2 regions of the Streptomyces sp. NPDC059037 genome follow, and region 2 is predicted to be linked to the other one. Evidence: riboswitches for the same ligand, from Rfam matches in the RefSeq annotation. Region 2 holds a riboswitch; the other holds the start of a gene.
What was found. A riboswitch is a leader RNA that binds a small molecule or an ion and turns the genes downstream of it on or off. The one in region 2 is predicted to bind cyclic di-AMP.
Positions count from the first base shown of each region.

Region 1: linked by a shared signal. The riboswitch ahead of ACFWY6_RS23350 (M23 family metallopeptidase) and the one ahead of ACFWY6_RS42780 (transglycosylase SLT domain-containing protein) in region 2 are both predicted to bind cyclic di-AMP.

Region 1 is NZ_JBHYIG010000115.1:3,058-7,073, reverse strand. It holds gene ACFWY6_RS23355 (aldo/keto reductase) at 1-530, opposite strand, end outside; gene ACFWY6_RS23350 (M23 family metallopeptidase) at 671-1,753, opposite strand; cyclic di-AMP (ydaO/yuaA leader) riboswitch at 1,765-1,911, opposite strand; gene ACFWY6_RS23345 (PP2C family protein-serine/threonine phosphatase) at 2,133-3,236, opposite strand; tRNA gene ACFWY6_RS23340 (tRNA-Met) at 3,501-3,574, opposite strand; gene ACFWY6_RS23335 (alginate lyase family protein) at 3,650-4,016, opposite strand, start outside.
Region 2 is NZ_JBHYIG010000390.1:3,038-7,053, reverse strand. It holds gene ACFWY6_RS42785 (DUF3500 domain-containing protein) at 1-593, shown strand, start outside; gene ACFWY6_RS42780 (transglycosylase SLT domain-containing protein) at 702-1,466, opposite strand; cyclic di-AMP (ydaO/yuaA leader) riboswitch at 1,471-1,633, opposite strand; gene ACFWY6_RS42775 (S8 family peptidase) at 2,317-4,016, shown strand, end outside.

The DNA of each region.
Region 1 (4,016 bases), on a different contig from region 2:
TACCGCGCGAGGCCCTCGCGGTCGGAGAAGTCGATGGACTCCTGGAGCCGCTCGGCGGTCAGGTTGGAGGCGGCGATCGCGCGCACCTTGCCCGACGTCACCAGATCGTCGAGCGCGGTGATGATCTCCTCGACGGGGACGGTCGGGTCGTCGAAGTGCGTGTAGTAGAGGTCGATGTAGTCGGTGCGCAGCCGGCGCAGCGACTCCTCGGCACCGGACTTGATGGTGTTCGCGGACAGGCCCTTGTAGTCGGAGTGGGCGCCGACCTTGGTGGCTATCACGACGTCGGAGCGATGGCCGCGCGCGGCGAGCCAGTTGCCGATGACGGTCTCGGACTCGCCGCCCTTGTTGCCCGGCGCCCAGGCCGAGTAGACATCGGCGGTGTCGACGAAGTTGCCGCCCGCCGCGGTGTAGGCGTCGAGCACCGCGAAGGACTGCGCCTCGTCGGCCGTCCAGCCGAAGACATTGCCGCCGAGGGCGAGCGGGAAGACCTCGAGGTCGGACGGGCCGAGCTTGCGTAGAGAAGTCATACGGGGCTCAACACCCTTACGGATCCCAGCATTCCGTACAGCGGGATGTCCGTTCCGCGCCACCGGATGTGGGCATGCCGAGCCGGCAGCCCTGACGTCGGGGGGTTGCCGCCAGGACCGCCGGAGTCACAGGGGGTGCCTCAGAGCGACTGGCCCTTGTCCCGCAGCCAGGCGGCCGGGTCGACCCCGGTGGAGTCGCCGCCGGGGTGGATCTCCAGGTGGAGGTGCGGCCCGGTCACGTTGCCGGTGGCGCCGACGCGGCCGATGGTGTCGCCGGTGGTGACCTTCTGGCCGGCGCTGACACCCATCGAGGACTGGTGGTTGTACCAGATCTCGGTGCCGTCCTCGAGCTCCAGGATGGTGCGGTAGCCGTACGACCCCGCCCAGCCGGCCTCCTTGATGGTGCCGGAGTGGATCGCCTTGAGGGGCGTGCCCGTCGGCGCCGCGAAGTCGAGGCCGGTGTGGTAGCCGGAGGACCACATGGAGCCGGCCTGCCCGAAGGTGCTGGTGAGCGTGTACGAACTGAGGGGCAGGGTGTAGCTCTTGGCGAGCTTGGCCAGGCGCTCCGCCTCGGCCTTGCGGCGGGCTTCCTCTTCCGCCTTCTTCTTCGCGGCGGCCTTCTCGGCGGCGATCTTCTTCTCGGCCGCGGACTGCTCGGCGGCGGCCTGCTCCGCGGCCTTCTTGACGGCGGCTTCTTCCGCCGCCTTCTGGACCGCGTCGTCCGCCTGGTCCTGCTGGTTCTCGGCCTGCTGCATGATGCGGGCCCGCAGTGCCTCACCGGCGTCGGTGGTGCCCTGCTCGGCGTCGGCGGTGCTGACACCGGCGGTGGTGAGCGGGGCGGCGGCGGTCGTCACGCCGGCGTCGGAGGAGCCCGATTCGGAGTCGTCGGATATCAGGGAGCCCACGCCGGGAAGGGACTTGGCCTCCGGCAGCGAGTCCGTGACGGCCGAGATGTCCGGCATCTCGATGGAGACCGGGGGCTTGCCGCCCTGCGCGGTGGCTATGCCGCCCGCGCCGACGGCGGCGATGACGCCCACGCCGAGGACGGTGGAGCTGCGGGCGAGCCCGCCGCCGCCCTTCTTGTGGACGCGGTGCCTGCCGCGAACGGGACGGATGGACTCCTCGGTCGGATTCCACTCCTCCCACGGCTCGTCGTCGTAGGAACCGAGGTCGTCGTCACTCGGTACGAAAACGGCTTGGGGGGCAGGCCGGTTGGACGCCACTGGGGCGCGCTCCTTTCCTTCCTTCTCGCCTACCGGGTTAGCTGACGGGTTCGGAGCAGGAAGGTCTCCTACGAACATCTGGCACGGATGCACAGATGCCCGATTCACCCCAATTGGTGGTTCCCCGGCTCCCTTTCGGGATTAGGCGTGTGCGCACGGAGCCGACTCGAGTGACGGCTGGGACGACCGCGCTGCGTTATCGAACGTTAATAGACGGCAGGGCCGTATTCCAAGCCGTTCCGACTGATCGTTAACGCCGTTGGCCTGTACTTAACGGGACACCAGGGGTGGGAACGGGGCGAGTTGACCGCACTTCTTCACACACCGGACCTTCACACCGCCTTGACAGTGCGTCAGTTGTTATGCGGAGTGGTGCGATTCAGTCACGTCCCGTGACATCGGGCGGGGCATCGGCCGGTGCGTCGCCGGAGTCCGGCCGCCGCACCGCGAGCAGCGCCATGTCGTCCGTCCCTCCCCCGCCGGTGTGCCGGCGCACCTCTTCGGCCAGCGTCGCAAGCAGCGAGTCCGGACCGTGGGGTCCGGGAAAGATCCGGCCGCCGAGCCGGGCCGCCGGGTTGTAGAACTCGCCGCGGATGTCCCGCGCCTCCGAGAGCCCGTCGGTGTAGAGCAGCAGCATCGCCCCCGGCGGGAACTCCGCCTCGTCGGCGCGGTCCGGCCAGACCCCCAGGTCGCCCATCCCGAGCGGCAGCGCGGGCTCGCTCGCGGACAGCACGCACAGCCGTCCGTCGCCGCGCAGGAGCAGCGGCTCGGGATGCCCGCGGTTGAGGATGCGGATGACTCCGTCGCCGCGCGGGATCTCCGCCAGGACGGCGGTGGTGAACCCCTCGAAGGCGTCGAGCCCCTCGCGCCGCATGCCCTCCCGCGCGAGCGCACGCTCCAGGCGCTGCGCCACCGCCTCCAGGGTCGCCTCCTGCTCGGCCGCCTCCCGGAACGCCCCGATGACGACGGCGACGGCCGCCACCGCCCCCATCCCCTTGCCGCGTACGTCACCGACGATGACGCGTACGCCGTGCGGGGTGTCCTGCACGGCGTACAGATCCCCGCCGATGAACGCGTCGGCCTCCGCGGCCTCGTACCGCGCCGCGATGTCGAGCCCCCCGATCCGGTGATCCGGCTGCGGCAGCACGGCGCGCTGGGCGGCCTCCGCGATGGAGCGGGCGGAGGCGAGCTGTTCGTCGCTGCGGCGTACGACGCGGTTGATGAGGGCGGCGAGCACGGCGACCGTCAGCACGGTGAGCAGCTCGGTGACGGCCTCGACGTCGGTGGTGGTGCTGTTGCCGAAGTGCAGGACGAGCACGGCGAGGCAGGAGGCGGCGCCGATGAGGGCGGTGCTGAGGAGCGAGTAGAACGGGGCGGCGATCAGCGGGGCCGCGGTGAACAGGGGCGCCGCGGTGAACTCCGGAGGAGTCGACATGTCGTACACGACCCCGATGGCCAGCAGGAGCCACGGGAGGGCCCGCACGAGAGCCCGCTCGTGGGTGACGTCCGGACTCGTGTCCGACCCCTCTGAGGGGTTTCTCGGACGTCCTCCTCGCTGCCCCACCGCTCGTCTCCCGCCGATGTCCGCGCCCGGGACCAGCCCCATGACCGCACCTGTCCAGGTTTCCCGCAGCGGCGGCGGGCTGCGAGCGGTGTGGGCCGACCGGATGACGTCAGGGGGGATGACGTCAGGGGGGAATGCCAAAGGCCCGGATCCATGATCTGGATCCGGGCCTTCGGACTTCAGTAGCGGGGACAGGATTTGAACCTGCGACCTCTGGGTTATGAGCCCAGCGAGCTACCGAGCTGCTCCACCCCGCGCCGTTGAAATGAACAGTACGCCATGTGGCGGGATAAAAGCGAACCGGTTGACGGGAGGGGCAAAACCGCAGGTCGCTAGGCGTTCTCGGCGTGCGTCAGGGTCTCCCAGGCCACGAAGAGATCGTCCGTGCCCTCGGGCCGCCGCTGCTGGGTGTACTTCTCCGTGTTCGGGAGATCCAGCTTCAGCCGCTGCCCCAGGTGGTTGAGGCCGACCTCGGTGTCGGGCCCCATGTCGCGCCGCACCTTTCCGCCGCACAGCCACTTGGGCGCCTTGGCCCCCAGCTGGTACTTGGAGTGGAATTCGAGCGCGGCCCTCAGCCGGTCCACGACCTCGCCGTAGAGGTCGACGCCCTGGTGCCAGGCGGTCTCCGCGATGTGCGCGGTGGCAGCGAGCGAGTAGCTGGCGTGCTTGAAGTTGCGGCAGGTCTCCTGGGAGAGCCCG
Region 2 (4,016 bases):
TGAACGGCCACCACCTCGCCGTACACGTATTGATCACGGTGGCCGGGATGCGGGTGACGCCACACTTCATCGGTGCGGAACCGGCGCGCATCACGCACGGTCCGCAGGCCGGCCGCAGGCTGCTGGGGCCGGAGGAAGACCTGGCCCGCGAACTGGTCACGGACCTGGACGTCGGCCGACGGGCGAAGGCGGTCTTCGCCGCCGCGCCTCCGGACGACATCTTGACCCGCGCCGACCCCTTCGCCGATCCAGACCTGCTGCCGACCGGCCTCCCGTACGGCGACATGGCGCCCGGTCAACAGCGGCTGCTTCAGCGTCTGGTGCGCCGCTACCTCGACCGCGCGCCCGCGGCGTACGCGCAGGAGTGCTGGTCCGACGCCGTGGCGCGTGGACTGGACGCCCTCTCCTTCGCCTGGGCCGGTGGCCGCGCACCGGGGGACCGGCACTACTACTGCGTTCGGGCCCCGGACTTCCTCATCGAGTACGACAACACCCAGGACGGCGGCAACCACGCCCACTCGGTCTGGCGGCACGTCCGCCACGACTGGGGCGCCGACCTTCTCCGCGCGCACTACACGGAACAGCACGGGTGACTGAACACTCGGCGAGGCCTGGGCCAGGCACCTGGTCCGGCCTCGGACAGGCCTGAGCCCCGGACACATGGCGCGCCGGGGCTCAGAGCGGACGAGACGGGGTGTGGTCTAGTACGGGCCGTTCACGTTGTCGATCGAGCCGTACCGGTTGGCCGCGTAATTGCAGGCGGCGGTGATGTTGGCGACGGGGTCGTAGCTGTCCATCGACGTGCCGGGCACGTGGTAGGCCTCGAACGTGGGGGCGATGACCTGCAGGAGCCCCTTGGACGGGGTTCCGGCGACGGCGTTGGAGTCCCAGTTGTTGATGGCCAGCGGGTTGCCGGAGGACTCGCGCATGATGTTGCGGTGGATGCCCTCGTAGGTGCCGGGGATGCCCTGCTGGGCCATGATGTCGAGCGATTCCTTGATCCAGCCGTCGAGGTCGTTGGTGTACGACTTCTTCGCCGTGGCAGCGGCGGGCTCGGCGGACGTGCTCTTGCGCTCGGAGCGGTCCGCCCGCTCGGCGGACGTCCTGGAGTCGGCCGACTTCTCCGCGGGCTCGGCGGAGGCCTTCTTGCCGAGGGTGAGCTTGACGCCCGGGTGGATCAGCCGCGGGTCGTCGCCGAGGGCGCTGCGGTTGTCCTTGTACAGCTGCTTCCAGCCGCCGCTCAGGGAGTGCTCTCGGGCGATCTCGGAGAGGGAGTCGCCCGCGACGACGACGTAGGTCTTCGCGGCGGCGGCGGGCTTGGCGTCCGGGGCGGCGGCCTGCGCCGCGCCCGCGGAGGTCGCGCCGAGCACCGGGAGTACGAGGACGGCCCCGCCCGTGCCTGCGGCGGCGATGCCCCGGCTGAGCGGGCTGGACTTGGGACGGCGGTGCTTGCCCTTTGCAGGCATGACGAATTCCTCTCCGTCGCCTACGAGGTGAGCTGTCGGGTTCGGACGGGAGATGTCCGGTCGCACTGGTAATGCGACTTCACCCCGAGCCGATCCGGAATGCGGATCGGCGGCTTACCTGGGTCCCCCGCTCCTGCCGTGCGTAATTGAGTGGGTGGGAAGAGTTGCCGGACGGCGGCAGGATTCGGCGTTCCATCCGGATTGACGGTGACGTTAGGCGAGAAAGCCCGGAAGGAACAAGACACGAATTCGCATAGGGAATGCCTGAGGCCCGACCTTGGCGGCCAGAATGCCCGGCCACCTTTGATCGAAAAGCCCAACTTTCTTTGCGCAGAACGGAAGTGCGCTCGGCGACTCTCGGAACCACGGTCGCCGGTGTGACTCATTTCACCGAATTGGGCGCAGGTCGATTTGCTGCTCGACGGCGTATCAGAGCGTGCCATTTCGCGCGACTGTCCCGCAATGGTGACAGAAATTTCATTCACGCCATAAACAAGTTAAATGAGCAACTATAGTTGCAAATCTGGACATAGTGCGGAGGCTGCTCGCGCCGTCAAAACGGGCATTTCATCTCTAATATCCTCGTCCGTGCCGCCGCAGCCCCAGCCGCGGTGACGCCGCAGCGACGATCCGGTGACGGCCCCTCACTAGGGTCGGCGGCCCGGTGACCGCGAGCGCGCCGCTCGGACGCGGTACCGGACGTGTCCGGCAGGAGGGGGAGGGCTCCTGGACGTCCGGAACCTCCTGGAGCGGCGATTCGGCGTCACGAGCCTGCGCGGCCACCCGGCAGTCGAGGCCGCCTATGTGAAACCACCGGCGGACCTTCCGTAACGTGGTGAAGGAGTCAGCTGTGCCACAGCGATCAGGTGCGGGGAACAGCCGGGGGAACGACCACCCGGCTCCAGGACCAGGACCACTCTTCGGGCGCCCTGAGCTGGTGTGCATCACGCGCGCCGACGCCGGGGTACGCATCACCCCGACCGGCGCGACCGCCGCCGCGGACATCTCCGTGAGCGGTCTCGACGCCGTGGCGGCCCAGGAGGACGTCACCTTCAGCCCGCTGTTCGGCACGGACCAGGAGAGGCTGCGCGCCCAGGCGGGTGCCCCCTCGGAAGGCGCCGGTGCCGACGACGCCACGCTGGAGATCCTCGACCGGATGGCGCTCTTCTTCCATGTCGACGCTCCCGCCGACCAGTTGGACGCGCTGGCCGAGCGGCTCCGCGCGTCGGACGCCGTGGAGGGCGCCTACGTCAAGCCCGCGGCCGCCCTCGCCGTCCCCGATGTCGTACCGAAGAAGGAGAGCGAGGAGACCGAACTCCCGCCGCTCAACGACATGCAGCCGACGGGCGCCGACGCACCGCCCGTCTCCCCGGACTTCACCGCCCGACAGGGCTATCTCGACGCGGCTCCGGGCGGCGTCGACGCCCGGTACGCGTGGACCCTGCCCGGCGGGCGCGGCGCCGGCGTCCGCGTGATCGACTGCGAGTGGGGCTGGCGCTTCACCCACGAGGACCTGCGGCTGAACCAGGGCGGCATCGTCTCCGGCACCGGGAGCACGGACACCGATCACGGCACCGCGGTGCTCGGTGAGATCGGCGGCGACGTCAACGCGTTCGGGATCACCGGGATCGCGCCGGACACGGTCACCAGCGCGTCCGCCTTCTCCATCCCCACGGCCACGGCGATCCGGAACGCCGCCGACCGCCTCGGCCCCGGCGACATCATCCTGCTGGAGATCCACCGCGCCGGTCCGCACGCGACCGGCGTCGGCCAGGCCGGGTACATCGCCGTCGAGTGGTGGCCGGACGACTACCTGGCCATCCGATACGCCGTCAACAAGGGCATCACCGTGGTCGAGGCCGCGGGCAACGGCGCGGAGGACCTGGACCACGCCGACTACGACACCCCGAGGGCGGGCTTCCCCTCCTGGTGGCGCAACCCCTTCCGGCGCACAACGCTGGACGCCGGCGCCGTGATCGTCGGTGCCGGGGCGCCGCCGCCCGGCACCCACGGCCGCCAGCACGGCCCGGACCGGTCCCGCCTCGACTTCTCCAACTACGGCGCCTGCGTGGACGCGCAGGGCTGGGGACGCGAGGTGACCACCACCGGCTACGGCGACCTTCAGGCGGGCGACAACCAGGACTTCTGGTACACGGACCGGTTCAGCGGTACGTCCAGTGCCTCGCCGATCGTCGTGGGCGCGCTGGCCGGCACCCAGGGCGTCCTGCGGGCGAACGGCCGTATCCCGCTGTCGCCCTCGCGGGCCCGGCAGCTGCTGCGTTCCACCGGCTCACCGCAGCAGGACGCGCCGGGACGCCCGGCGACCCAGCGCATCGGCAGGCGTCCCGACCTGCGCCAGCTCATCCCGGCGGCCCTCCAGACGAGCAGCTGGGTCGGCGTCCAGTTCCGGGGCACCCTCGCCGGGAACCGCACCGGCCGCTGGTTCACCTTCAACTGGCCCGCCCACTGGCATGTGGTGTGGACGGTCGTCCCGACCAGCGTCCGCACCGGCGCCCCGCAGATCGGCTGGAAGGTCCGGGTCGAGCGGGC